Prochlorococcus marinus str. MIT 0912: one gene and its partner. Each later gene encodes a partner of the first gene's protein in a complex. Links are inferred from orthologs where the notes say so. Each region holds a gene or a part of one and is shown in the gene's direction. Other genes may lie near its edges.

Evidence for each region.
Region 2: the proteins of dnaB (region 1) and dnaG are in contact, whole or in part, in a crystal structure (PDB 2R6A), measured with the Geobacillus stearothermophilus proteins. The link is inferred for Prochlorococcus marinus str. MIT 0912 from one-to-one orthologs. Residues at the interface, in WP_033016901.1 of Geobacillus stearothermophilus: Ser13, Glu15, Ala16, Gln18, Glu91, Leu92, Asp94, Ala95, Val96, Pro97, Thr98, Ala99, Ala100, Asn101, Tyr104, Tyr105, Ile108; in WP_049624496.1 of Geobacillus stearothermophilus: Lys456, Leu457, Leu458, Pro459, Ala460, Asn463, Ala464, Leu467, Leu535, Leu536, Ile537, Ala538, Gln544, Glu545, Asp548, Tyr549, His552.

What each region holds. Positions count from the first base shown.
Region 1 is NZ_CP114783.1:1,251,967-1,255,121, forward strand. Bases 306-3,126 are described here. They hold dnaB (replicative DNA helicase), read left to right. Parts: upstream 306-917; coding sequence 918-2,336; downstream 2,337-3,126. Other genes in these bases: O5640_RS07330 (acyl-CoA desaturase), read left to right, coding at 306-359; rplI (50S ribosomal protein L9), read left to right, coding at 402-860; mnmG (tRNA uridine-5-carboxymethylaminomethyl(34) synthesis enzyme MnmG), read left to right, coding at 2,370-3,126. Also shown: more of O5640_RS07330, read left to right, coding at 1-305; more of mnmG, read left to right, coding at 3,127-3,155. UniProt on the Escherichia coli protein: The main replicative DNA helicase, it participates in initiation and elongation during chromosome replication. Travels ahead of the DNA replisome, separating dsDNA into templates for DNA synthesis.
Region 2 is NZ_CP114783.1:266,090-269,387, forward strand. The notes cover bases 233-3,196. They hold dnaG (DNA primase), read left to right. Parts: upstream 233-682; coding sequence 683-2,710; downstream 2,711-3,196. Other genes in these bases: O5640_RS01405 (DMT family transporter), read right to left, coding at 233-634; O5640_RS01415 (hypothetical protein), read left to right, coding at 2,733-3,032; O5640_RS01420 (serine hydroxymethyltransferase), read right to left, coding at 3,042-3,196. In the rest of the region: more of O5640_RS01405, read right to left, coding at 1-232; more of O5640_RS01420, read right to left, coding at 3,197-3,298. UniProt on the Escherichia coli protein: RNA polymerase that catalyzes the synthesis of short RNA molecules used as primers for DNA polymerase during DNA replication.

The sequences.
Region 1 (3,155 bases):
AAATACCTTTAGGTGCGACTCTTTATTTAATTGGCGAATCAGCTGGTGTTGGAGGATGGGCAATGGTCCTATGGGGAATTCCTCTAAGACTTGTTTTTGTTTATCACATAACTTGGCTAGTTAATTCAGCAACTCATTGTTGGGGTTCTATTGCATATGAGAGTGGGGATAATTCCAAAAATAATAAATGGGTGGCAGCACTTACATTTGGAGAAGGATGGCACAATAATCATCATGCTTTTCCTAATTCAGCGAAGCATGGTCTTCAACGAAATCAAATAGATTTAACTTGGCAACACATACGCTTTTTGAAAGCAATTGGCTTAGCCAAAAAAATTAGACTCCCTATCGCGTCGTAATATTACTAACAACAACTAAATAGAATTAATTTATTTCGATCCATGGCTAAGCGAGTTCAAGTAGTTCTAAATGAAGACATAAAAAGTCTTGGCAAAGATGGTGACCTTGTTGAGGTTGCTCCTGGTTTTGCAAGAAACTTTTTATTACCCAACAAAAAAGCATTACCAGTTACTCCAACTGTTTTAAAACAAGTTGAGCACAGAAGAGCAAAACAAGCAGAAAAAGAAGCAGCAAAAAAACAAGAAGCTATTGATTTCCAAACAGCTCTGACAACAATTGGAAGATTTACTGTCAAAAAACAAGTAGGAGAGGATGGTGTCTTATTTGGAACAGTGACGAATGGAGATGTAGCAGAAGTTGTAAAAGAAGCTACTAAAAAAGATATAGATCGTAGAGACATATCTGTCCCTGAGATACATGGTGTTGGGAAATATAAAGTGCAAATCAAGCTTCATAACGAGGTCAATGCTGAGATAAACCTTGAAGTTACAAGTTACTAATAGTTGCATCTTTGCCTGAACAAGCCAAAGTAGGTGTCCTTGTCCATCAAGCAATAAATGATAAGCACCCCCTCATCAAACAATGGGGATTTTTCAAAACAAGCTAGAGATTTTGGAGCTTTTAACAATTCCAAGATTGAGAATCCTCGTTTTGAAGCTCAACCTGACCAAATACCACCACAAAATTTAGAAGCAGAAGAATCTGTTCTTGGTGGAATTTTATTGGATCCTGATGCGATAGGACGAATAGCTGATTTGCTACAAGTTGAAGCTTTTTACATATCTGCTCATCGAGAAATATATAGAACTGCATTAATGCTTCATAGCCAAGGCAAGCCTACAGATTTAACAGCAATGAGTGCTTGGCTTGCCGATACAAATTCTTTAGAAAAAGTGGGAGGCAACAACCGATTAGTTGAACTAGTTGAAAGAGTTACATCTACAGCTTCAATCGAACAAGTTGCCAAATTAATAAGCGATAAATTTCTGCGCAGACAATTAATTAAATCTGGGAATGATGTGATCAAATTAGGCTTTGACCAAAGTCTTCCCATGGAAGAAGCCATTGATCAAGCTGAACAGAAGATTTTTGCTATTAGCCAAGAGCAACCATCCAAAGGTTTAACACCCACTGCAGAAATTCTGACAACTACGTTCAATGAAATAGAAAGTAGATCACTTGGTACATCAGTCGCAGGCATACCGGTTAATTTTTACGATTTGGATGCAATGACACAAGGACTTCAGAGGAGCGATCTAATAATTGTGGCAGGAAGACCAGCGATGGGAAAAACTTCAATTGTCCTTAATTTGGCTAAAAACGTAGCGCAACTGCATGACCTACCTGTTTGTGTATTCAGTCTAGAGATGAGTAAAGAGCAACTAACTTACAGGCTGCTATCAAGCGAGGTAGGTATTGAAAGCAGTCGATTAAGAACAGGACGGTTGCAACAAGATGAATGGCCATTACTTGGTCAAGGTATTAATACACTTGGTCAATTACCAATCTTTATTGACGACAAACCAAATTCAAGTGTTCTTGAGATGAGGTCCTTATGTCGTCGTCTCATTGCTGAACAAGGTAAAGAGCTTGGACTAATTGTTATTGATTATCTACAACTAATGGAAGGTACTTCACCCGATAATCGAGTTCAAGAAATCTCAAGAATCACTCGAGGTCTTAAAGGTATGGCAAGAGAACTTAAAGTCCCTGTCATCGCTTTATCTCAATTAAGTAGAGGGGTGGAATCAAGAACCAATAAAAGACCAATGCTAAGCGATCTACGAGAATCTGGGTCAATAGAACAAGATGCGGACTTGGTTCTAATGATTTATAGGGATGAGTATTACAATCCAGAAACTACTGATAGAGGCATTACAGAAGTTATCGTGACAAAACACCGAAATGGGCCAGTTGGAACAGTTAAATTACTTTTTGAACCCCAATTCACTAGATTTAGAAATCTTGCTGCTTAATTGTTCGAGAATTAAAGTCCTAATGCTTAATAGATGATTACTAAACAATCTTCAAATGAAAGTTTTGACGTAATCGTTGTCGGAGGTGGTCATGCAGGCTGCGAGGCTGCGCTGACTTCAGCAAGATTAGGTTTGAATACTGCTTTATTTACACTTAATTTAGATCGAATTGCATGGCAACCTTGTAACCCAGCTGTCGGGGGTCCAGCTAAAAGTCAATTAGTTCATGAAGTTGATGCCTTAGGCGGAATAATTGGAAAATTAGCAGATTTAACTGCTCTTCAAAAAAGGGTCCTTAACGCAAGCAGAGGTCCTGCAGTGAGAGCATTGAGAGCACAAACAGATAAGCGATTATATGCACATGAAATGCTAAAAATCCTTCAAAACACCCCTAATTTAAAGATTAGAGAGGCAATGGTTACTGGACTAGAAATCGAACATTATCCCAATCAGATTGAAAACAATACACGAGACATGAAAGAGAGAATTGGATTTATAAAGGGAGTTAAAACCTATTTTGGAAGCGTTTTTCAAGCCAAAGCAGTTGTACTTACAACAGGAACCTTTTTAGGAGGAAGAATTTGGATTGGGAATCAATCTATGAGTGCAGGTCGAGCAGGTGAGCAAGCCTCTGAGGGCTTAACTGAAGAATTGCAAAAGTTAGGCTTTACTACTGATCGTTTAAAAACAGGAACCCCTGCACGCGTCGATAGACGAACTATTGATCTTGACTGCCTAGATGAGCAATTGAGCGATGCTTCAGATAAATTCTTTTCTTTTGATCCTCTGTCGTGGAAAAGTGGAGAACAAATGAGTTGC
Region 2 (3,298 bases), 990 kb from region 1 along the record:
GCAATATAAAATCATTAATAATAAAAGGAATAGATAAGGGGATAGAAACTAAAGGAAAGTAGTAAATAATTACAAGTGGGTGTTCTTTGGAAGATAGTTTTCTTACACATATATAGGCTAGTGATGTCATTAAGGCCCCTAATATCGCAATGATTATTGCTAAGGCTGTCTCTGTAATATTATTGTTAGAGTTAAATTCTGGTTGACTAACTAATACAATTCCTATCCAACCTATAATGATTGAATATAGTATTCTCTTTAATATAAACTCCTTTAGAATTATGTATGCACATATCACCGTAAAAGTAGGATAAATGTATTGTATTACGGTCGCTGTTGCTATGGGTAATATTGTAAGAGCTTTGAAGATACAAAATAGTGCAACTGTTCCTAGAAAACCCCTCGTAATCAATAATCTTTTCTGATAACCCCAAGGGTTTATTTTATTTTTATATAAGAAAAATCTTGTTATTATTATACTTATAGTAGCCCTAGCAAAAACAAGTTCTGAAATAGGTATCCTTCCTCCAATAGCCTTAACACAAACACTCATAAGGCTAAAGGCAAATCCGCTACCTATTAAAAATTTGACCCCTTTTAAATTTTTTTCATCTGTAAACTGTTTTTCTCTCAATTTCTAAATCTCTTAACTAAATATTTAAAGATCAATTAAAATTATTATATGGCATCTGCTCGACTACATCCAAGGACTATTGAGTCTGTTAAAGAGCGTGTAGATATTGTTGATGTAGTTGGTGAACACGTTGTCTTAAAGAAAAAAGGTAAAGAATATGTTGGAATATGCCCTTTTCATGATGATAGTAAGCCTTCAATGTCAGTAATTCCTGGCAAGCAGTTTTATTATTGTTTTTCATGTGGAGCTGGTGGTAATGCGATTAAATTTTTGATGGAGTTTCAGAGGCAAAGTTTTAGTGATGTTGTGCTTGAACTGGCTAAAAAATATCAAGTACCAATTGATACAGTTGAAGGACCTCAGCAAGAAAGACTCAAGCATCAGATTTCACGTAGAGATACACTTTATCGTGTTTTGAAACTTGCTACAGGTTGGTTTAGAAATCAATTAAATTCTCCATGTGGAGAAAATGCTCTTAATTATCTTAAAAATAAACGTCATTTAAGTGATGGTACTCTAATCAATTTTGAGCTTGGATTCGCACCAGATAACTGGGATTCATTGCTCCAATATTTTGTAAATATAGAAAAAGTCAGTGTTGAGATTCTTGAATCGGCAGGATTAATTGTTCCTCGAAAGGGAGGTAATGGTTTTTATGACAGATTTCGTAATCGTATTATTGTTCCTATACATGACAGGCAAAAAAGAGTTATTGGTTTTGGAGGGCGAAGTCTTGATGGTTCAGAACCTAAGTATTTAAATTCACCTGAGACTGAAATCTTCGAAAAAGGTAAAAATCTTTTTGGTTTAGACAAATCAGCTCTTTCAATTAGGAAAAAAGATTATGCAGTTGTTGTTGAAGGATATTTTGATGTAATGGCACTTCATGATTCTGGTATTACAAATGTTGTTGCCTCTTTGGGAACTGCATTAAGTAGCAATCAAATAACGCTTCTTTCTCGTTCTACAGATAGTAAAAAGATCCTTCTTAATTTTGACTCAGACAATGCGGGAATACGAGCTGCTAATCGAGCTATTAGTGAGGTAGAAAACCTTGCTATTCAAGGTCAGCTTGACTTAAGAGTTCTTCAATTACCTTCAGGTAAAGATCCAGATGAGTTCCTTAAGGATAATCCACCATCCGAATATGAAGCATTAGCAAATAAATCACCTCTCTGGATGGATTGGCAAATAGATCAATCATTGAAGGATTTAGATTTAAATCAATCTGACCAATTTCAGGAAGCTGTTAGTGCTTTAGTAAGTCTTCTTGGCAAGCTACCACAAACTGCTATCAGAACTCATTATCTACAGAAGGTCGCGCAGCGTCTTAGTGGAGGTCAAGGTAGATTCGCTCTACAACTAGAGGAAGATTTACGCAATCAAATTAGTGGCCAAAGATGGCATGGTCGTTCTAAGAAATATGATAAACCTCAAGAAATTAGTCTAAGAGAAAGAAGCGAAGCAGATATACTTTTTACTTATATTCACTGTCCTAATTATCGATCTTATATTCGTTATGAATTGCGGCTAAGGGACTTAGATAATTTTACAATCAATCATCATAGAGCAATATGGTCAACTATAAGTAATATTGAGGAGGATAAGTTCGGTTCTGATACTGTTGAGAATATTAATCGTTCTAATGATTCAAATAATATTTTAGCTGATGTCGATTTAATTAAAAACTTGTTAGATAACTTCCTCATTAATGATAATGAACATCTTCCTAAACTTAACCCTTTTTTAGAGAGCACTGAACTTCGCTTAGCTACACTAAGCGACCCCGAGTCCCTTATTCGTGGATCTCTAGCTGCTCTTGAAAAGCAAAAATCTTTAAAGCGTTGTAGACACTTAATTGAGGCATGGAGCTCTCAACGATTACAAACTCTTGAAAACTGTATTGCCTCTCTTATTGTTCAGGAAACTTCTCAACCTAGTAATACATCTGATATGGAACAGAAAGTTATTAGCATGTTTGAAGAGTTAAATAATGAAGCTATAAACTTTCAACAACTTTATTATGCTGAGAGAAAACATATATTAAATTTAGATAAACAGCGATGTTATAAATGATTTTATATAGTTATATTTATCAATGAAAAACTCCTCTCCATTTAAATTAGATGAATGTTTTTTATCTAATGAACTTTGGCCTAATTTTATCAACAAAATTGGATTTATTAAAGCAAATTTAGCTATACGTCAAGCTCTCGATCTTCAGAGAATGCAGGGATCGACTTCTACTCTCCCTGTTCTTATCCTCGAGACCTGTGGAACTGCTCTTATTAATTCCAAGGCTGTTAAGACTTATATTGGTCTTTCTTACTTAGATCAAGGAATGGTTTTGATTTTTAGTAGTAAATTAAATGCCATTCAATTACTTAGAGAAAATTAATATAACTAATTATAGACAATATTTTTTTAATTCTTTCTCTACTAATTTTGGTTTATCTTCTAATATATATGCTTGCCTCTCTTTTTCTTCCTCTCCAGATATTTTTATAGATCCATTTAAGGCCTTCATCTTTGAGGCATTCATTAAAAACTTTTTCTCTATTTTTAATATATTTCCATTATTGCATTCTTGAGCAACATGAACAGCTTCATGTCTTAATGCTTTTTTTATATGTAAGGCTGTCCTTTCGAATATATCTTTATCTC